DNA from 3 places in the Psychrobacillus sp. FSL K6-2365 genome. Region 3 is predicted to be linked to each of the others. Evidence: riboswitches for the same ligand, from Rfam matches in the RefSeq annotation. Region 3 holds a riboswitch; each other region holds the start of a gene.
What was found. A riboswitch is a leader RNA that binds a small molecule or an ion and turns the genes downstream of it on or off. The one in region 3 is predicted to bind S-adenosylmethionine.

Region 1 (7,614 bases), 2.4 Mb from region 3:
CAAAATCCTTTCTTGGGTCGCTTCTTTCCGTGATAGTTCCTTCACGATTTGACCATCATACATAATTAAAATGCGATCAGAAATTCCTAGAACTTCATGAATTTCACTTGAAAAGTAAAGACAGCCCTTCCCTTTTTCAGCAAACTCACGAATCATCCTGTAAATGTCTGTTTTTGCACCAATGTCAACGCCTTTTGTTGGCTCATCAAACAAATAGAGAACCGAATCCAACGAAGTCCATTTGCCTATTGCAACTTTTTGCTGATTTCCTCCACTTAAATGAACAAGCGGTGTCTCTGTACTATTTGTTTTTATTTGTAATCGTTCAATGATCACCTTTGCAAAGGATTTTTCTTTCCGTTTATTCATAAATAGAAAACGAGAAAAATTTTGTAAATTAGGAAAAGATGCATTGGTTTGCAATGTTTCTTGAACAAATAGTCCTTCTTTTCGTCTCTCTTCTGGAATCAGGGCCATCCCTGCTTTTATCGCATCGTTTGGATGCTTTAACTTCAAGGTGTTTCCTAAAATTTCAATGCTTCCTTCTGTATGTGGAGAATATCCGAATAACGTTTTAGCTAGCTCTGTTTTTCCAGCCCCTACAAGACCGACAATACCAACAATTTCTCCTTCAGACACTTTAAAAGAAATATTCCTTAACTTCTCTCCTCTCGAAATATCTTTAACATGAAGTAATACGTTTCCTAATGCGTGTGTTCGAACAGGAAAATCATTATGATAAGAAGTTCCTAGCATAGCTTCAATTATCTCTTCTTGGTTAGTCTCGGAAGTATTATAGGTTCCCACTATCGTACCTTCGCCCATAACAGTTATCCGATCGCAGATTTCAAATACTTCTGGTAATCGATGAGAAATGAATATACACCCTACTCCATTTGCTTTTAGTTTTTTAATAACTGAAAATAATTTTGTAGATTCAAGAAGAGATAGAGGTGCCGTTGGTTCGTCGAATATAATAATCTTTGCAGAACTAATAAGTGCACGAGCTATTAAAACCAACTGCTTTTCTGCTAAAGACAGCATAAATGCTGGTTTTTCTACTGGAATATCCTCAGCCTGTAGCTGCTTCAAGGCTTTCCGCGCTTCGCTATTTAATTTCTTTTTGGAGATAAACATATTAGTTCCAGCAACAATTGAATCCAGTAATATATTTTCTGCAACTGAGAGTTCTAAAACAATAGCGGTATCTACCTCTTGATATACACAAAAAATTCCTAGATCCTTCGCGATTTTAGGAGAACGTATACGTATTTTTCTTCCTTCTAACAATATTTCTCCCATGTCTTGCTCATACACACCCGAGAGTACTTTCATTAGCGTACTTTTCCCAGCGCCGTTTACACCGAGTAAAGCATGTACTTCACCTTTTTTAAGATGAAATTCCGCTTTTTTCAAGGCATTAACTTTTCCAAATGATTTATCAATACCCTTCATGGAAAGAAAAGAATTAAGCATGAATTTCTCCTTTCTTAGAAAAAGCCGCCCTATTAAAACAGGACAGCTTAATTTTTTTTATCTGTTTTCTTCTAATCCTTTTAATTCATCTGTGTAACCCTGATCACTTGCTCCCCAACCTTCAATATAGTCACTTAGTTCACTAGTCGTTACTGTTTCTGCCGGTAATTTAGATGCATCAACAAAAACTGGTTCTAATACGACTTTTTCTTCTACATTCCCACCGTTAATTTTTTGGTATAAATAACGGACTTGAATACGACCGATATCCTTAGGATCTACTGCTGCCGATGCAACCCATGGACTATTGTCATTTTGAATCATCTGTAAATCTTCATCACTCATATCGATACTATATACCTTAATATCCGTACGTCCTGCTTGTTCTATCGCTCTAACTGCACCCTTTGCAAACTCGTCCCAAGCAGCCCAAACTGCAGTTATTTCACCTTTATTTGGATATTTTTTTAATACCGCTTCCATTTGTGATTGAGTGTCTAAAGCTGTATTTTGCGTGGCTGCACCGAATGTTGCAATTTCTTTAATCCCTGGATTCTCTCCTAGAAAATTCTCATACGCTATTTGTCGTCTTTCCATCGGCGCAAAACCTGCTACCCATATTTTTACGATATTCGCATCACCATTTGAATCTACCGCTAGCTTCTCTAGCGTCATTTTAGCCATTTTTTCATCACCTTGTTCTAAAGAGGTTACCCCTTCGACTTCTACTCCTGCATCAAATGCGACAACCGGAACCCCTTTTGCTACTGCATTCTCTACTCCTTGGTTCAGTGCTTCTTTTGTACCGTGATCTATTAATATACCGTCTACTCCTTGATTCACCGCGGCATCTAAATTGGAGGCCATTTTAGATAAATCCCCTTCAGAAGTAAACACTGTTACATTTCCACCAAATTTCTCTACCTGCTCTTTTACACCTTCAATATATTGAGCTGAAAATGTCCCTAAATTTTGTTGCATAACTAATGCAATTTTTTTACCAGTTAGCGGATGTTCTGAAGCCTCTCCCTTACTGCTAGATGATGTACTTGCTTCTCCTTCAGCTTTTGGTTGACATGCACCTAACAATACTCCAATAACCAAAATCGTGAATAACAACCAATACTTATTAGTTTTCATTAATTTTCTCCTTTTCAATTGATTTCGCTAATTGAGCGGAAATATTATCACAATAATCTGGATAAATAATTCCTTTTTCCGTTATAATGGCAGTGATATATTTAGCTGGTGTCACATCAAAAGCAGGATTGAAAACTTTTGTATTTGATAGAGCAATAGACTTGCCGTTAATAAGTGTAATCTCCTCTGCCTTCCTTTCTTCTATTGGAATTTCTACTCCATTATTTATGGATAAATCAAATGTAGAGGATGGTGCTGCCACATAAAATGGAATTCCATATACGAAAGCAAGAATAGCTAAGTTAAGAGTTCCTATCTTGTTTGCTGTATCTCCATTTTTTGCTATCCGGTCTGCACCAACAATAATTGCTTCTATTCCCTTTGCACTTATTGTGTGTGCAGCCATACTATCAGTTATAAGTGTCACATCGACTCCTGATTGCTGCAGCTCCCACACTGTCAGCTTGCCCCCCTGAAAGACAGGTCTAGTTTCACATGCGAATACTTCAAACTCTTTGCCAAGTTCCTTTCCTAGATGAAACGGAGCTAAAGCAGTACCATACTTTGCAGTGGCAATAGAACCCGCATTGCAAATGGTCATTACCTTGGTTTTATCACCTAGTAAATAAAGTCCAAATTCACCAATATTCCGACAGGACTCCTCATCTTCTTTGTGAATTACTATTGCTTCTTCAATTAATATCTGCTTTGCATCCGAAACACTATCTACTAAACTCACTATTGTCAACAAACGGTCAAGTGCCCAAACTAAGTTGACAGCAGTTGGCCGGGATTCACCCAAATATGTTGCATCTTTTTTTAGTAATGCTAGAAAATCTATCATCGAATTTGTTTTATAGCCCTGGGCCTCAATAGCTAATCCATATGCTGCCGTAATACCAATGGCAGGGGCACCACGAACTTTCAAGGTAATAATCGCCTCGTAAACATCTTTGAGTGCTTCAAGTTTTATATAGACAATTTCATGAGGAAGTTTCTGTTGATCTAAGACTACTAACTGCTTACCATCCCACTTAATCGATAATGGAATACTCATAAATAATTTCTCCTAGCAACTCAATTACTGCATCTATTGAGTCTATTTCTTGACGACTCACTATTAATCTTTCTCCAGTTTTTAGAGTTTGTTTTTTTAGTAAAATTCGTTTCTTTTCGTTTTCAATATTGTCCAAGTCTTTCACATGTGCGAGTCCAATTGTTCTACGAATAAGCTCACAGCCTGCGAATCCTAGTGAATCATGGAATATTTTTTCTAGCAAAAATGCATTGTATCCCTCTATATCTTTAAATGAATCGAATTCACTCTGTTCCAAAAAACCTGCAAATTTAGTAGAAAAAGTGGTCCAAGTGTTTCGTATATGACCATGTATGACATCACGTTGTTTGCCTTCTCTGGTAATAGATTGGACTATTAAATTTGCTAAAAACAATCCTATATCAAAACCAATAGGACCGTAAAAAGCAAACTCTGGATCGATCACTTTAGTTTCTACTTCACTCGCAAAAACACTTCCTGTATGGAGATCTCCGTGCAGCAAGGCTTCCGCTTCGGTTAAAAAACTTCTTTTTAATTTTGCCACTTCAAGCTTTAATAATTTGTTGTTCCAGATTGCTTCTACTTCGACTTGTAATGCAGGTTCAAAGTCATTTGTTTCATGGTCAAAAAAAGGATCGGTAAAGATTAAATCCTCTGTGATCTTACACAATTCCGGATTTGAAAATTCTATTACAAGCGCTTTTTTCTCAAAGGGGTGAAGAGCAAAATCAGAAGTATGATAAAGTGTTAGAGCTAGGTAGTTCCCTATATCTGTCGATAATTTAGGGTAGGACTCACCTTTTATCAATCCTTCACGTACGATTGTGAGATGAGATAAATCTTCCATGACTGTGATAGCTAAATTTTCATCCGTTTCATAGACTTTTGGAACTAGATCGGCAGCATATTCTCCATGTTTTTTTAAGGCACTAGCTTCAATTTTTGCCCTTTTTAGAGTTAGCGGCCAGCTTTCCCCTATTACTTTTGCATAGGGCAAGGCCTGTTTAATAATAACTCCACTGCCACTCGTTTGATCTGTTATAAGAAAAACATAATTTAGATTTCCATCACCAATTTCTTCGCAAGTTAATTTAGCTGTATTCGGGAACAAAGATAATTCGCTTGCTAGAGAAATTGCAGATTCTGGTGTTAATAATTGATATTGTTTTGTCGCTACTACCGCCATTTAATTCTTCCTTTCATTCTCAAAATAAAAAACCTCTTTCCAAAAGAAAGAGGCCAAGAATAAGAGATTCTGAACCTCTTATCTCTCAGAAAGTAAACTTTCTGATGGAATTAGCACCGTGCCTTACGGAATCTTACATTCCGGCGCATAAAGCGCCCCGTCTCACAACGGTATTACGGTCGGTTGCTGGGCGTCATCGGGCCATTATCCCTCTGCCTGCTCTTGATAAGAGTGCGGTACAAGTATGATGTTTGATTAGAATCCTAGCATAATAGAAAAAGTTATGTCAACAGTATTTTGAATATATATACTTTTTAATTTTCTTGTTGACAGAAGTTTTATTGCATGGAATAATCAATATAATTTATTAAACATCAACTGAATATTTTTCTTATTTAGAGCAGGTGGAGGGACAAGCCCTATGATACCCGGCAACCGATTCATTTTTGAACACGGTGCTAATTCTTGCAGCCAAAAGGCTGAGAAATAAGAAGTTGTTAAACTATTAACCTCTTCTTATTTGAAGAGGTTTTTTATGTTATCTGGTCAGCGCTAGTCTGGGCTACATAGGCGCTTGCGCATTTATTTTAGTTAGGAGTGAAAAAATGAGCGGAATCACTGCGCACTATCAACTATATGGAAAATCTGGCTCTTTTGAAAAAAAGGCAGAAGATATTGCACTTGGATTGACTATTGGTTCTTGGACTGACTTAGCTTTGTTAGAACAAGAACAGTTAAAAAAACATAAAGGAAATGTAATATCCGTTACCGAATCCAAGGATATCCAGCACCCCTTTCACCCTGAAAAAATAAAAGCAGAAATTAAAATATTCTACCCTGCTGCAAATTTTTCTACTGATATTCCAGCAATATTAACAACGGTCTATGGCAAACTATCCCTAGACGGTGAAGTGAAGTTATTAGATTTAGAATTCGATACGAATCTTTTGTCCCATTTCCCCGGACCACGCTTTGGCATTAAGGGTGTTCGAGAAAAATTAGGAGTTTATGAACGTCCGCTAATCATGAGCATATTCAAAGGAGTCATTGGAAGAGACATAGAATATTTAGCAGAACAACTTAAACAACAGGCATATGGTGGAGTTGACCTTGTAAAAGATGACGAAATCCTATTTGATAATCCACTAACTTCTTTTGAATCACGTATTGCTACTGGACGAGAAGTATTGAGACAGGTGTATGAAGAGACAGGACATCGTACTTTATATGCAGTAAATTTATCAGGACGTACATTTGAATTAAAAGATAAGGCCAAAAAAGCCCGAGAACTTGGGGCAGATGCACTTTTATTTAATGTTCATACTTACGGATTAGATGCCCTTCAGATGTTAGCAGAAGACGATGAAATTCAATTGCCACTTATGGCACATCCAGCTTATAGTGGAGCATTCACTTCCTCAGCATATTATGGAGTTTCAACATCACTTGTTCTAGGAAAACTTACTCGTTATGCAGGAGCAGACTTTTCATTATTCCCTTCTCCTTATGGCAGTGTTGCACTAGAAAAGTCTATAGCTCTTTCTTTAGGTGAAGAACTAACAAAAGCCAGTAAAGTTAAACAAAGCTTTCCAGTTCCATCTGCAGGCATTCACCCGGGTCTCGTACCCCTTTTAATGAATGACTATGGAATCGATAGCATTATTAATGCTGGAGGTGGTATACATGGTCATCCAGCCGGTGCAACTGGGGGCGGTTTGGCTTTTAGGCAGGCAGTAACAGCTGTTTTAGAAGAAATTCCATTAGTACAAGCAGCAAAACAACATAGTGAGTTAAAAACTGCACTTGAATTATGGGGGTTATAATATGAGTAAACTTGTAGTTTTTTGTGACTTCGATGGAACTATAACCAATCAAGATAACATTATGGCAATCATGGAAAAATTCGCTCCACCCGAATGGACTCCAATTAAAGAGGATATTTTAAGTCAACGTATTTCCATACGAGATGGTGTAGCAAAGATGTTCTCTCTCCTCCCTATTGAATCAAAAGATGAAATTATTTCTTTTGTACTTGAACAGGCTGTCATCCGCGATGGTTTTAGTGAATTTGTATCTTTTACAAAAAATCATAACATCCCACTTTACATCGTAAGTGGTGGTATAGACTTTTTCGTCCATGAACTACTAGAACCTTTCAGGCCATTTGCAGGAGTTTATTGTAATGTATCCGATTTTTCTAAGGATACAATTCACATTGAGTTTCCACATAGTTGTGATGAACAATGTACTAGCCAAGGATGTGGTTGTTGTAAACCATCTATTATTCGTACACTTCTTGACCAAGATGCTATGAGTGTTGTAATTGGGGATTCCATTACCGATTTAGAAGCGGCAAAATTAGGAGATATCATTATTGCAAGGGATTTCTTAATCGAAAAGTGTGAGGAATTAAATATTCCCTATGAACCTTTTGAAAACTTCCACGATGTGATAGACATTATGAACGCTAGGTTAGGCGTGAAATTATGACATTACAAGATAAATGGGATGAACTTGCGGACATAAAAGATGAACTCGCTGCAAGAGATTGGTTTATGGGAACTAGTGGAAACCTCGCTATTAAAGTACGTGATAATCCTTTGGAGTTTCTAGTAACTGCAAGTGGTAAAGATAAAAAAAAGAGGACATCGGAAGACTTTTTGCTTGTTGATGCTACTGGAAAACCAGTAGAAAATACTCCTTTAAAACCATCTGCTGAAACATTACTCCATTGTGCAATATATCGAGAAACAAA
Region 2 (7,614 bases), 1.2 Mb from region 3:
TATACACATCTAATGCTGCTACCCCTGAGTCCCGATGGCCATTCCCAGTCCCTTTTGTTCCTCCAAAAGGCAAGTGGATTTCTGCTCCAGTTGTTCCTGCGTTAACGTAAACTATCCCAGTATCCAAATCACGCTGTGCATGGAATACTTTATTGACATCTCTTGAATAGATGGAGCTGGATAGTCCAAACTTCACTCCATTATTTACTTTAATTGCTTCCTCTAGTGAATTCACTTCTATCAAGGAAACTACTGGACCAAATATTTCCTCCTGCGCTATTCGCATATTCGGTGTCACGTTAGTAAAAAGAGTAGGAGCATAATAATTCCCCTTTGCTAGCTCTGCCTCATTTAAAATTGTTCCTCCCGTTAAGAGAGTCGCCCCTTCCTCTTGTCCTATTTTTGTATAGGAATGGATTTTCTCCAGAGCATTTTTATTAATAACTGGGCCGATTTTGACCGTTTCATCTAATCCATCGCCAATCGTTAGTTTTTCCATTTGTTTGAGAAGCATTTTCTCTAAGTCTTCTCTTACATCTTTATGCACAATAACTCTGCTACATGCCGTACATCTTTGTCCTGCAGTTCCAAAGGCACTCCATAAAATACCTTCCACTGCTAATGAAAGATCTGCATCCTCCATGACGATTACTGCATTTTTCCCACCCATTTCGAGGGAAACTTTTTTTAGGTGACGACCACCGAGCTCAGCGACTTTACTCCCCGTTTCTGTAGAACCAGTAAATGAAATAACTTTCACTTCCGGATGCTCAATCATTGCAGTACCTACTTGAGAACCTGATCCAAAAACAACATTAGCAACTCCAGGTGGTAAACCAGCTTCCTCAAAGATTTTAGCCATTTCATATGCCATCATAGGAGTTTCCGTTGCCGGTTTCCAAATGAATGCATTTCCAGCAACAATAGCAGGGAATGATTTCCAAGTAGCAATGGCAACCGGAAAGTTCCAAGGAGTAATGAGTCCCACTACCCCAATAGGTGCTCGGACACTCATCGCAAACTTGTCTGCAAGTTCAGATGGAGTAGTCTCACCAAACAAACGACGACCTTCTCCAGCCATATATAATGCCATATCAATACCTTCTTGTACTTCTCCACGTCCCTCTTCAATCACTTTTCCCATTTCTTTTGTTAATACTTGAGCTAGATGCTCTTTCTTTTCTTTCATTATTCTACCAATCTCATATAAATAATCTGCACGTTTCGGCGCAGGAACGAGTGCCCATTTTTTTTGAGCTTTCACTGCGGCTTCCACTGCAATATTCACATCTTCCATTGTAGATAGCTTAACCTCTGCAAGTTGTTCCCCATTCGCAGGATTAAACACTGGGGTATACTCCGTTCTACCAACATCCTGCCATTTCCCATCAATAAAATTTGTTAACTTCATTCTATTCCCTCTTTTCACTTTAAAATGTAAACGTTTCCATTAATAATACATTCGATAATTATTTGTAAATACCTTTAATAATTTTGAATTTTTAGAATGAAACTTTTTACCTTTCATATCGTATAATTGGGTAATAACAATTTGGGAGGAGCAAGATTATGAATAACCATGAAATAGACTACAAACTATATGGAGACGATATGCAATTTGTAGAAATTGAATTGGATCCAAAAGAAACTGTTGTTGCAGAAGCAGGCAGCTTAATGATGATGGAAGACGGTATTTCAATGGAAACTATTTTCGGCGATGGCTCATCAGGATCGGGTGGTAGCAGTGGCGGACTTATGGGTAAATTAATGGGTGCAGGTAAACGTATGCTTACTGGAGAGAGTTTATTCATGACAACATTCACCAATACTGGTAGTGGCAAAAAACATGTCTACTTCGCATCACCTTACCCTGGAAAGATTATTCCTATGGACTTAAGCCAATACCGCGGAAAAATTATTTGTCAAAAGGATGCATTTCTAGCAGCAGCTAAAGGGGTTACGATTGGCATTGAATTTCAACGTAAGCTAGGTGCAGGTTTCTTTGGTGGTGAAGGTTTCATTATGCAAAAACTTGAGGGTGATGGCCTAGCTTTCGTGCATGCAGGGGGAACTATTCATAGAAAATCACTACAGCAAGGAGAGGTTTTACGAGTAGATACTGGATGTCTCGTAGCAATGACTGCGGATGTAGATTACAATATCGAAATGGTCAAGGGAGTTAAAACAGCCTTATTTGGTGGAGAAGGATTATTCTTCGCTACCCTTCGTGGTCCTGGTACCGTTTGGATCCAATCACTTCCATTTAGCAGATTAGCTAGTAAAGTATTTGCTGCTGCCCCTCAAACACCAGGTGGTGGTTCAAAAGGTGAAGGCAGTATAGCAGGAGGATTATTTGACCTACTGGGTGGAAAATAGAAACAGACATTGAACAATGTCTGCTGATGTTTTAGTTATAGTGAAAAGAAAAAACGCTTAGACAAAATATGTCTGAGCGTTTTTGTTAGTTATTTTGTACTTACAACAGCTTCTGCTTGAGCTTTGCCATCCTGAGATTCATGTAATTTTACCATTGCAAAACGGGCAATAGGTTGAATTACTAAGCTTTCTGCAATAAGTACGATTGCGAAGTTACGCGGCCAATTCGTTAACCAGTTGCTGAAGATTTCCATTCTAAAGCCATTTCCTACAATATCACCAATAAGTGTCATAGCTGCAGACATCCCTAATACGGTAAAAAGAATTCGGAATAAAATTTTGGAGTTGAAGCTATCCGTAGGCTTAGTGAATTTTTTAACTAAAGCTTCTGCAATACGCCCAAAAATAGTTGGTTCAATGATCATAACAATAACCCAAATAATCGGTAGCGCTTTTAAGATGGTTAAAGCAACTTCTCCGTTAAATTCTCCAAAAGAGAGAATGATATTTAAGGAGGTCATGAATATAACCGTAAGTGTTGAGATAATTGTGCCGAATAATAGGCCTTCCTTTGCATTTCTTGGTAGTCTGTTTTCTTGATGCATTTTTTTCTTCCTCTCAAAGTTTAGTAAAGACCTTCGCTTTAAATTCCATTTTTATAGCTTCTCCAACAAGTTCGGTAATAGTTCTGCAATTGTTTTTAAAGGATTCGTAGATTGTTTCGTTAAACAAAGCATCATGGCCCCTTCAATCGAAGCAGTCAACAATAACGATACAGAGGCAGCTGTTTCATCCGAAAAGCCATCGGATAATAGCTTAGCACAGTAGATGCGTTCAATATTTTCATATAACTCACTGCACGCTTTGCGAACTGGTTCACTCATTGTTGCCATTTCACTAACAATACTGCTAAATGTATAGCCAGTAATAGTACCTCTTTTTTCAAAGCTATTTATTAAAGTATCAATCGTTGAAATTATGGCGTCCTTAGTTGTAAGATGCTTACTAAAAATAGCTTCAATATCTGTGGTTATGTCTTCTTTTAGAGCGTGTAAACAAGTTATCAAGAGTTCTTCTTTGCCATCTGGAAAGTGGTGGTAAAGGGCACCCTTTGAAACATTACTAGCTTTTAAAATTTCATTGAGTCCTACAGTTTTGTAACCTTTTTCCTGAAAAAGAATTGTAGCAGTTTCAATCAAGAGTGATTTAGTATCCATAGCTATTTTTCCTCCTAACATACCAACGGGTCTGTTTGTAATTATAACAAATTTTAAGCTACATTCTAATATTTTGTCTATTTAATAAAAGACCAGCATAATGGCCTATCTCTGCAATGAATCTGCAGATTGTTTATGCCCCTCCTCTATACCCTTCATATAATATGTAAAGGGACTTTTCTTCTTGGTGTTCCTACATTATAGGATGGGAGGTGTGGATGTTGGATTCTTCTACAGGATTATGGGTTGGTTTGTTAGGTATAGTCTTAGGGGTACTTGGTTTCTTTTATGCTCCCCTTTGGCTAGGTGCAGGTGCAGTTCTATTAGGGCTCGTAGCTTTAGCTTATTCTCACAAGTTAGTTGTGGGATGGATATCTTTAATACTCGGAGTAATTGTTTTAATACTGACATTTATGTCATAACTTGAAACAAAAAAACGTATTGTATTAATAGCCACTAAGTGTTAAGATTATTTAAATTTAAAATTTTGATAATTTCATATATTTTTTCTTATCCAGAGAGACGGAGGGATTGGCCCTTAGATGTCTCAGCAACCAGCCACGCTTAGGTATGGTGCTAATTCCAATAGACGTATGACGTCTTGAAGATAAGAAGACAAACTTCGATATTTACTTGAGGGTTCTCTTCTTATTAGAGAATCCTCTTTTTTATTTTAATTGTAAAGGATGAATACTTATGACAAAAAACAGTATTGATACACAGTTAGTTCAATTGGGAAATCATAGTGATGAAAAAACCGGGGCGGTAAATCCCCCTATTTATCTCTCCACAGCTTACAAACACAATGGGATTGGGCAGTCTACAGGATACGACTACACACGAACTAAGAACCCGACACGAGCTATTTTAGAGGAAGGAATTGCAAAATTAGAAGGTGGAGATGCTGGCTTTGCCTGTAGTTCTGGTATGGCTGCAATACAATTGGTTTTATCCCTTTTTCGGTCAGGAGATGAGTTAATTGCTCCTGATGATTTGTATGGTGGTACATACCGATTATTCAACCAGTACGCAGATTCATATAATATCCGTACTACTTATACAAAATTTGAATCAGCTGAAGAAGTAAAAGCATTAATAACAGAAAATACAAAAGCCTTATTTATCGAAACACCCACTAACCCTTTAATGCAGAAAATCGACATACAGCTATTTGCGGATATAGCAGAAGAGCATAATCTATTGTTAATCGTAGACAATACATTCTTAACCCCTTATTTACAGCGACCTATTGAATTGGGTGCCCATATTGTCATCCATAGTGGCACAAAATATATTGGGGGACATAACGATGTACTTGCAGGATTGGTGGTAACAAAAGGTACTGATCTAAGTGAACAACTGCAAGTCAACCATAATGCTGCAGGCGCTGTCCTTTCTCCTTTCGATTCTTGGTTGTTAATAAGAGGATTAAAAACACTTCATCTACGTATGAAGCAGCATGATTTAAATGCAAAAAGAATTACTGAATTTTTAAAGAAGGAATCTGCTGTTAAGGATGTGTTATATCCAGGAGTTGGCGGAATGTTATCCTTCCGTTTACAAAAAAGCGAATGGGTGGCTCCTTTCCTAAAGAATTTGAGACTGATTGTATTTGCTGAAAGTCTTGGTGGTGTAGAGAGCTTTATCACGTATCCTACTACACAAACACATGCCGATATACCTGAAGAGGAACGGAATGCACGAGGAGTTGATAATAGTCTCCTTCGTTTTTCGGTTGGGATTGAAGAAGTAGAAGATTTAATCGCAGATTTAAAACAAGTATTAAATACATTAGAAAGCGAGGTCATAATTAATGAGTGATTACAAAGAGTCGTTGGAGACTAGTATAATTGTTGCCTCTACACGCGGAGATTCGGAGATAAAAACTGGATCTGTAAATGTTCCTATCTATTTATCCTCCACTTTCCATCAAGAAAGCTTTGATGATTTTGGACCTTATGACTATAGTCGATCGGGAAATCCTACAAGAGACGCACTCGAAAAAACGATTGCTGAATTAGAGGGGGGGACTAGAGGATTGGCATTTGCATCAGGAATTGCGGCAATTTCTTCTGCATTTATGCTTTTGTCTTCAGGCGATCATATCGTTATTACAGAAGACGTATACGGTGGAACCTTTCGTTTTGTTACAGAAGTATTGCCTCGTTTTGGTATTGAGCACAGTTTTGCAGATTTTACGAATGTGGAAGCAATTGCAAGTGCAATGCAATCAAATACAAAACTGATTTACATCGAGACCCCTTCGAATCCATGCTTAGGTATTACTGATATTACCGCTGTCGTGGAGCTTGCAAAATCCAATGCTTGTTTAACCTTCTTAGACAATACATTTATGACACCGTTATATCAGCGTCCATTAGATTTAGGAATTGATATCGTCTTACATAGTGCAACAAAATTTTTATCTGGGCATAGCGATATTATTGCAGGACTTGCGGTTATAAAAGACGAGGAGTTAGGTAAGCGTTTAGCATTTATCCAAAACTCATTTGGTGCTATTTTAGGTGCGCAAGATTCATTTTCTCTCATTCAAGGTATCAAAACATTAAATGTCCGTTTTGAAAAATCCGCTCAGTCTGCCCAAAAAATTGCAAACTATCTAAATCGGCATGATTTGGTGGAGAATGTCTTTTTCCCTGGACTTTCCACTCATCCAGGATACGAAACGCATAACAAGCAATCGAGTAGTGCTGGTGCTGTCCTTTCCTTCTGTTTACCGAATAAATCCACCGCTAAGGCATTTGTTGAAAACGTTAAAATTCCTGTATTTGCGGTAAGTTTAGGCGGAGTAGAATCCATTCTCTCCCATCCAGCTCAAATGTCTCACGCCGCGATGCCCAAGTCGGAACGAGATAAACGCGGAATAACAGATGGATTACTACGTTTTTCAGTCGGATTAGAGAATGTTAATGATTTAATAGCTGATTTTGAACAAGCGCTAGAAATTGCTTCAAAACAATATGAGAAAGTAGGAATACACATTTAAACATTGGCATATGGAATATTTTAATCTTATAAAGTATAGATCAATGAACTCACTAAATTAAGACAATTATAGCTTTTATCTTGCTTTACTTGTACCTCCCTAAACAAAAGAATATTAAACCTACTTAGATATACCCTTCGTGTTTTAGACATTCTGTGCTGGGTAAATAGATTGTAGAGGTTATATAATATGAAGGAGGTATTTAAAATGGGAAATCAACAGTACGAACATGCAACAGATGAGGTAGTAGAAGAAAGTGGAGCCTATACATGTGAGGCCGGAATTACTAAAAGATTAAATAAGGGCGATAAATTCCCTTCTTGTCCAGAATCGGAAGTAGCAACTTATTGGAAACACGCAGAAGGACATCATCACAATTCTGGTGAACCAGTAACTGAATCTGGCACATATATAGATGAGGATGGCGATGAAATGGAATTAGAAGAAGGAGCTACATTCCCTAATTGTCCAAAAGCAGGAACACCTACACAATGGAGACATGCCGGGAACTAAGCACACATACTTGAGATGAATCTAATAAAGCGTGACACATTGAAATAATCATCCAATGTGTCACGCTTTATTTTTGATGTAATCTACTTTTGTCAAACAAACCTTATAAACCTAGGTTCTTAGAAATAATCACTTTCATTATTTCATTTGTCCCGGCGTAAATAGAAGCTACTGGAATGTCCCGATATCTTCTTGCAATCTTATACTCTTCCATATAACCATATCCACCATGCAATTGCATGCATTCAATCGAAATTTCTCTTGCAGTTTCGGTAAGCCAATATTTGGCCATCGATACTTTAGTAACTACTTCTTTACCTGCAATATGCTCCTCAATTAATGACTCCAAAAATGATTTTCCAAGCTCAATTTTTGTTGCCATTTCGGCTATTTTAAATTGGGTATTTTGAAAGGATGATATGGGCCTTCCAAAAGCTTTACGAGACTTTATATACTCCATTGTCATTTCTAGCATATCCTCTGAAGCAATTTGGGCGGAAA
Region 3 (7,614 bases):
CTTTCTCCGACAAATGTTAAGCGAGTGACTGCACCCGTAACATTTAACTGAGAAATTAAAGAAGTGGATAAATTACGCTGACTTATTGTATTTAAAAACTTTTTAGTTGTAGGGTGTGTAGGGTTAGTAAATAGATTAATAGCTGTATTTTGTTCAACAATTTCTCCATTTTCCATGACATATACATGATCACAAATTTTTTGAATGACATTCATTTCATGCGTGATTAAAAGTATAGTAATACCTAATTCTCGATTTATCTTTAGAAGCAAATCTAATATGGAATCAGTAGTTTCTGGGTCCAGTGCGCTTGTTGCTTCATCACTAAGCAATACTTCGGGTTCCTGCGCTAGTGCACGGGCAATTGCAACACGCTGCTTTTGGCCACCAGATAACTGGTTTGGATAGTTTGTATGCTTGTCAGTTAATCCAACTATTTCTAAATATTGATCCACTCGTTTTTTTACTTGCGCTTTATTATATCCAAGTAGCTTAAGTGGAATGGCGATATTATCATAAACAGTTGCTGTTTTTAATAGATTAAATCCTTGAAATATCATGCCAATTTTATTGCGGGTTTCACGCAATTTAGGGAGGGGAAGGGAAGTAAGTTCAACACCGTTAATAAAAACTTTGCCTTCCGTTGGCTGTTCGAGTAAATTTACGCATCGAATCAGTGTACTTTTACCAGCACCGCTATATCCAATGACTCCATGAATTTCTCCTTTATTTACCTGAATATTTACTTGGTTTACTGCCTTTACTATTCCACTCTTGCTTTTAAATTCTTTCGATACATTTTCTAACTCAATCATTTACTATCTTCCTTTCTAAAGAAAACGCTACCGAAGTCGGTAACGTTTTCAAGTCCATTATTCGTCCCAGCTAGCTAATACAGAACCTTTAAACTCTTCTTCGATAAACTTTCGTACTTCTTCCGATTGATATGCTTTTACAAATTTTTGAATCGTTGGATCATCTTTATTTTCCGCACGAACAACCACAAAGTTTACATAAGGTGAGTTAGAAGATTCTAATAATATAGAGTCCTCTTTTGGGCTAATTCCTGCTTCAAGTGCAAAGTTCGTATTAATGGCAGCTGCATCTACTTCACTTAATTGTTTTGGTATTTGAGCAGCTTCTAGTTCAATAAATTCCAGGTTTTTTGGATTTTCTTCAATGTCATAAATACTAGCTGTTTCTCTTTTGTCTTCTTTAATTTTGATGTAGCCATGTTCTTCTAAAATGTATAGTGCACGCGCGCCATTCGTTGGATCATTTGGCAAACCAAAAGTTGCACCGTCTGGTAGATCATCAATTGACTTATATTTTTCTGAATATACACCCATTGGATTTAAAATTGTTTTTCCTACTGGTACTAAGTCAGTACTGTGATCCTCGTTAAACGTGTCTAGGAAAGGTTCGTGTTGATAGCTATTCGCATCTAAATCACCTTCTGATAATGCAGTGTTAGGTAGAATATAATCAGAGAATACTTTAAGTTCTACTTCTAAACCATCTTTAGCTGCCACTTCTGCAGCTACTTCTACAATTTGTTCATGTGGTCCGGCAGTTACTCCTACTACTATTTTGTCTTCATTGATTGCTTTAGCTTCTGACGCAGCGTCAGACCCACAAGCTGCAAGAGTTCCAGTTAATAATACCGTTGATAATAAAAAACCAATCTTTTTCATTTGTCATTCCTCCGAATAATTATTAAGAACGTTGTATAAATATAAAAGCCTCTCTTCCAGTAGAAAGAGAGGCGCATACATACGTTTGTCCTCTCTTATCTATCAAAACAAAATGTTTTGCAGGATTTAGCACCTTTCCATATACAAAAAATATATGGATGGTTGCCGAGCTTCATAGGGCCAGTCCCTCAGCTACTCTTGATAAGAGATATCAGCTATTAAGTTTTCCAACAGTTCATAAAATATAATTTACTACATCAAATTATTAAAGTCAACAGACTTTTTTTATAGTTGCATATATCATTCGAATTAGTTTATGTTTAATAACAATAAATAATTATACATAGGGAGTGTGTAAGCGTTGTCAAAAATTAGAGCAAATTATGCTGTAGGGCAGCTAGGGAAGATAGTGAGCGCACGTTTAGTTTATGGAACTGATCTGCTGGAAGGGATAGAGGAATTGTGTAAAGTAAATGGAATTCAATCCGCTACAATTCTTAGTTGTTTTGGTAGTTTTCAAAGATGTGGATTTGTGTATTTAGTACCAAATGAAGATTCCCCTATAGGTGTAGGATACAATAATCTTGTTGTGAAAGAGGGGCCAATTGAGTTCTTGCAGGGTACAGGAGTTGTATGCCAAAGAGATGATCAATTTGAAACGCATTTCCACGGTACAATATGTGACCAAAATGGCAATATTTTTGGTGGTCATTTTATTAAAGGTGAAAATCCTGTTATTACAGTAGACCTAGTGTTGGCAGAAACTGTTGATATGGAGTTTAAGAGACAGTTTGACGAAGAAACAGGAGCTAATCAGTTTTATCCTGTAGAAACGAATAAAGAAAAACCTAATCATCTACATAAATGAAAATTGCAGCCCTATATTAATGGGCTGCACTTTTTTAAAATAAATTAAGCTTTCCAATGCGTGTAATTGCTTCTCTTAATCGAACTTCATCCACTAATAAACCCACGCGAACATACCCTTCGCCGTATCCACCAAACCCATTACCAGCAGCAACTGCTACATCGGCTTCGTTCAAAAGTAAATCAGCAAAAGCTTCACTTGTAAAATTATCGGGAACAGGTAACCATGCGAAAAAGGAACCTTTTGGTGCATTCACCTGCCAACCAATACTGTTACAAGATTCAATAAGAGCATTTCGTCTGCTCTCATATAAATCCACTAATTCCTTTACACATTCTTGACTATTATTGAGTGCAACCGTTGCAGCATCCTGTACGGCAGGGAAGAGACTAACAAATAAGTGGTCTTGAATTATATTTATAGCTTCAATAATTTTAGCGTTCCCAACAGCAAAACCAACTCTCCAGCCAGCCATATTATACGTTTTGGACAATGTGTACATTTCAATACCTACGTCTTTTGCACCATCAGCTTGTAAGAAACTAATTGGCTTCTCTCCATCAAAACCTATTCCACCATATGCAAAATCATGGACAATGGCAATGTCCTTTTCTTTTGCCAACGAAACAGTTTCTTGGAAAAAGTCTAAATTAGCGATAGCGCCAGTGGGGTTATTTGGATAATTTAAGTACATAAGTTTAGCTTTTTGTTTTTGCTCCTCTGTTAAGGAACTGTAATCAGGAAGGAAATTATTTTCCTTGAGTAATGGCATCGTGTCAAACGCTACATTAGCAAGTCCTACCCCAGATAAATAATCAGGATAGCCTGGGTCAGGAAGTAGCATTAAATCATTTTCATTCATCAGTGCCAACGGGAGCTCTACTAAGCCAATTTTAGTGCCAAATAATATCGCTACTTCAGTTTCAGGGTCAATGTCAACATTATATTCTCGTTTATAGAAATTGGCTGCCGCTTTTTTAAATTCTCCAGTTCCACGAAATGGACTATACTTGTGGTTTAATGGATTGGCTGCCGCTTCCTGCAGTGCTTGTACAATATGCTCAGGAGTAGGCTGATCAGGATTACCTTGTCCAAGATTAATCACATCTCTACCTTCTAAAACTGCGTCTCCAACTTTTTTTACTAGTGTAGCAAAAAACTGTGAAGGTAGATTTTTTAAACGGTTTGAAAATTCCATGTTCGTAACCTCGTTTTCTAATAAGTTGCATTTGTTAGTCAAATCTTATAACCTTTTTATTATTATGTCTATAGGGGTGTCAAAAATGAGAATTGCATGTGTCCAATTAAATATAGCTTTTGGTAACCCAAAAGAAAATTTTAGAAAAGTAGAAGAAAAGATTCGGAAAGCAGCGATGTTAAATGCAGAAATCGTCGTACTGCCTGAAATGTGGAATACTGGTTATGACTTAACAAACCTTGAAGTAACAGCTGATATAAACGGAGAAGAAACTAAAAATCTCCTAACTCGGTTAGCTAGTGAGTTACATATTCATATTATTGGAGGCTCCGTTTCAACAAAAAAAAACAATCATTTCTTTAATACGATGTACGTAGTAAATAATATTGGAGAGCTGATTGCTGAATATGATAAAGCGCATTTGTTTAAATTAATGGATGAGCATCTATACTTAGAGGCAGGAACAAGCAAAAATATCTTCACGCTGAATGATGTCGAAATGGGTGGCGTTATCTGTTATGATTTGCGTTTTCCAGAGTGGTTCCGTGCCCATTCATTGGCAGGAGCGAAAATTATTTTTGTACCTGCTCAATGGCCGGCTACTAGAGTTGATCATTGGAAAATATTATTACAAGCTCGGGCGATTGAAAATCAATGTTTCATCGTTGCAGTAAACCGGGTCGGAGAAGATCCTAACAATTCATTTAACGGAAATTCGATGGTAATCGCACCATGGGGCGAGGTTCTTTGGGTTGGAGCTGATGAAGAAACAATAGGTTTAGTAGATGTAAACATGGATGATGTGGAAGAAGTAAGAAAAAGGATTCCGGTTTTTAAAGACCGTAGAGTGGACCTATATTAAAAGATATAGTGCTATCTGTATTGACGTACAGATAGCTTTTTTGTATGGTTTTCTAAAGGGGGAATTAAAATGGTAGAAATAATTCGCGCGATTCAAGATGAGTACCCGGAGGATTTTGCTTGGTGCTATGGTTGTGGGAGAATGAACAAAGAAGGGCATCACTTTCGTACAGTATGGGATGGAGAGCAAACAGTAACTATTTATGAACCGAAGGAAGAGCATATAGCGATACCTGGTTTCGTATATGGCGGGCTAATTGGGGCATTAGTCGACTGTCATGGTACAGGTTCTGCATCGCTTGCTCTACATCGAAAGAATGGATTTGAACCAGGTAGTGGAGAAACACCACCTCGCTTTGTTACTGGTTCCTTGCATGTAGATTTCCTAAAACCAACTCCGCAGAAAATTGTTCTAAAAGCAATTGGCCAGGTAGAAGAAATTCATCCTAAAAAATTCAAAGTTACTACAGAAGTATTTGCAGGAGAAGTTCTCTGCGCTCGTGGTGAAGTGATCGCTGTTCTAATGCCTGCATCTTTTGGGAAACAATAAATTATATAGAACCTGCTAATAAACAAATTGTTTTTATTAGCAGGTTCTTTTTTATTTTGGCTATGTTAAAAAGAAAGTGTTGATTTTCCGTGAGGTGGTATTGAAATATTCACTTTAACAAGCACAGCAGATTAATTGAAGAAGAAAAGCTAGCCACTTATGTCGCATTACGGATTCTATAAAATATTTTTATTCTTGGAAGGAATTCATTTGTGGAATAGAGAATTATAAAGTGAATGACAATACTATAGTAGAGGTGAGTATCATGGGGTTTCAGGCTGATAAGATATTCGTAAATTTAGCAGTAAAAGATTTAAATAAGTCTAAGGCGTTTTTCTCTAAATTGGGGTTTGAATTCAATGCTCAGTTTACCAATGAGCTTGCAGCAAGCATGATTATTAATGATAATATATTTGCTATGTTGTTAGTTGAAGAACATTTTAAGACTTTTACGAAAAAAGAAATCTCCGATTCTACAACAAGTAACGAAGCAATATTGGCATTATCTGTTGATAGTAAAGAAAAAGTCGTTGAGATTGTAAACAAGGCTTTAGAAGCAGGTGGAAAACCTTCAATGGAACCACAAGACCATGGTTTTATGTATGGGTGGAGTTTTGAGGATATTGACGGGCATCTTTGGGAGCTTTTTTTCATGGATGAAAGTTCAATGAATTAATTTATCCTAAAGACAAAGTAACTTACATTATACGATTGAGGAAGCTAGCACATGGTGTTAGCTTTTTTGTCGTAAATTATGAAGATCTTGAGGAACAGAGTTAAAATTAAAAAGCTTTCAAGATCTATAAAATTACATAATAAAAATGAGATTGGACTGGTGCCATAATCAGAGTAGGATTAATCACTCATGAGTGCTCCTGGTATAGAGTGCGCCAGTCTGTGATGTGCCGTGGTCGTTGGAGTTAGACTAACAATGTGCTCAACGGTACCATAGTTGGTCGGCCATAATATTGTTTATTTAAAGTTGAATTATTTAAATGGGGCACGTAATTTACTGATAATCACTTCATTATGAAATTGAAATAAATAGTTCGAAATTAAGTACGTTTCATTTGATTTTCTATTTATTATCAAGCTAATCCTTAAGATTAAAACATTCAAAATTTGGGAATGAAAGGAATAGGAGGTTGATTTTAATGGATACATTATTATATTTTCTTTATGTAGTTTTATATACTGCGCTATTAATTTGGGGGTTATATGGCATAAGAAAGCAGGATTTAGCAAAATGGACAAGTGTCATCTATTTAGTGATCCTACCATTGATCTATGATAACGCAATACTTGCTACAGGTAAGTGGATTGGAGAAGGGGAGTTATTGGAAAGCTTAAACTTTTCTCGTTTTTGCTTACATGCTTTAATCACACCATTACTTGTTATGTATTCTTTAGGGACATTGCAGGAAAGTGGTATCAAATGGGCAAAGAAAAAGTGGTTATTTATTTCAGGTATTATATATACGATTGGTTTAATGATATTAGAATTTTCTAAAGAGGTTGTTGGATTAGACATTGAAGTAGTGAAAGAATACGGGGTAATAAGCTATTCAAATGTTAAAGAATCAACTGGTCCCCCTGTAATGGTGTTATTAGTTACTATCATTCTCATTGTAGCAAGTGCAATCTTGTGGAAAAAAACCAAATGGCCAGTTTTCTTTGTAGGTGCCGTAGTTATGACTTTTGGAAGTGCAATACCTATAGATGTAGAAAGTGGAGCAGTGACGAATGCATTTGAATTATTTTTGATATTTACTTTGATATGGACTAAGAGACGTCTTATAACAAATGAGCTAAATGTTAAATAGTTTCAATATAAAAGACATACTAAATTCTAGTATGTCTTAAAAAAATCATGCTTTTACAATTTGATCGATAGGAACTGCTTCTTTCGGTTCTGGAACTTTTGTTAAAATGATAAATCCGATGATGAACAAGATTACTAGACTAAATACCCCATATGCTGAGTTTCCGGTTAACTGGGCAGTGATTCCTACTAATAATGGTCCAATGATAGAGGCGAACTTTCCGAAAATATTATAAAATCCAAAAAACTCGTTTGAATTCTCTTTTGGAACTAATTTACCAAAGTAGGACCTACTTAGCGCTTGAATACCGCCTTGAGAAGTTGCTACGAGCATTGCTAAAATCCAGAAATCTACAATAGTATCTAAGAAAAATGCATATGTACATATAATTATATAAACTATTATTCCAACATAAAGCATTTTCTTTTCAGAAAATTTAGTAGCTAATTTTCCATATAGTATAGCAAATGGTGCAGCAACAACTTGTGTGGCAAATAAAACTATAAGCAAACTGGTAGATTCCAAACCTAAATCAGAACCATATGCTGTAGACATGGAGATGATAGTACCTACGCCATCAATATAAAAAAAGTAAGCAAGTAAAAACAAAAAAAGAGCCC

Region 1: linked by a shared signal. The riboswitch ahead of mtnW (2,3-diketo-5-methylthiopentyl-1-phosphate enolase) and the one ahead of MKY29_RS08745 (MetQ/NlpA family ABC transporter substrate-binding protein) in region 3 are both predicted to bind S-adenosylmethionine.
Region 2: linked by a shared signal. The riboswitch ahead of MKY29_RS03280 (methionine biosynthesis PLP-dependent protein) and the one ahead of MKY29_RS08745 (MetQ/NlpA family ABC transporter substrate-binding protein) in region 3 are both predicted to bind S-adenosylmethionine.

What each region holds. Positions count from the first base shown of each region.
Region 1 covers NZ_JBBOOO010000001.1:4,242,655-4,250,268, forward strand. The annotation lists gene MKY29_RS21520 (sugar ABC transporter ATP-binding protein) at 1-1,476, opposite strand, end outside; gene MKY29_RS21525 (sugar ABC transporter substrate-binding protein) at 1,534-2,616, opposite strand; gene mtnA (S-methyl-5-thioribose-1-phosphate isomerase) at 2,606-3,673, opposite strand; gene mtnK (S-methyl-5-thioribose kinase) at 3,651-4,859, opposite strand; SAM riboswitch class I at 4,935-5,091, opposite strand; SAM riboswitch class I at 5,248-5,352, shown strand; gene mtnW (2,3-diketo-5-methylthiopentyl-1-phosphate enolase) at 5,465-6,682, shown strand; gene MKY29_RS21545 (2-hydroxy-3-keto-5-methylthiopentenyl-1-phosphate phosphatase) at 6,684-7,349, shown strand; gene MKY29_RS21550 (methylthioribulose 1-phosphate dehydratase) at 7,346-7,614, shown strand, end outside.
Region 2 covers NZ_JBBOOO010000001.1:635,886-643,499, reverse strand. The annotation lists gene MKY29_RS03305 (aldehyde dehydrogenase family protein) at 1-1,411, opposite strand, end outside; gene MKY29_RS03300 (TIGR00266 family protein) at 1,570-2,376, shown strand; gene MKY29_RS03295 (DUF2798 domain-containing protein) at 2,466-2,981, opposite strand; gene MKY29_RS03290 (TetR/AcrR family transcriptional regulator) at 3,033-3,593, opposite strand; gene MKY29_RS03285 (C4-dicarboxylate ABC transporter) at 3,815-4,015, shown strand; SAM riboswitch class I at 4,101-4,207, shown strand; gene MKY29_RS03280 (methionine biosynthesis PLP-dependent protein) at 4,290-5,414, shown strand; gene metC (cystathionine beta-lyase) at 5,407-6,600, shown strand; gene MKY29_RS03270 (hypothetical protein) at 6,808-7,113, shown strand; gene MKY29_RS03265 (acyl-CoA dehydrogenase family protein) at 7,217-7,614, opposite strand, start outside.
Region 3 covers NZ_JBBOOO010000001.1:1,835,054-1,842,667, forward strand. The annotation lists gene MKY29_RS08740 (methionine ABC transporter ATP-binding protein) at 1-815, opposite strand, end outside; gene MKY29_RS08745 (MetQ/NlpA family ABC transporter substrate-binding protein) at 873-1,694, opposite strand; SAM riboswitch class I at 1,787-1,902, opposite strand; gene MKY29_RS08750 (PPC domain-containing DNA-binding protein) at 2,056-2,562, shown strand; gene MKY29_RS08755 (pyridoxal phosphate-dependent aminotransferase) at 2,597-3,760, opposite strand; gene MKY29_RS08760 (carbon-nitrogen family hydrolase) at 3,846-4,622, shown strand; gene MKY29_RS08765 (PaaI family thioesterase) at 4,692-5,171, shown strand; gene MKY29_RS08770 (VOC family protein) at 5,437-5,847, shown strand; gene MKY29_RS08775 (phospholipid phosphatase) at 6,326-6,994, shown strand; gene MKY29_RS08780 (MFS transporter) at 7,040-7,614, opposite strand, start outside.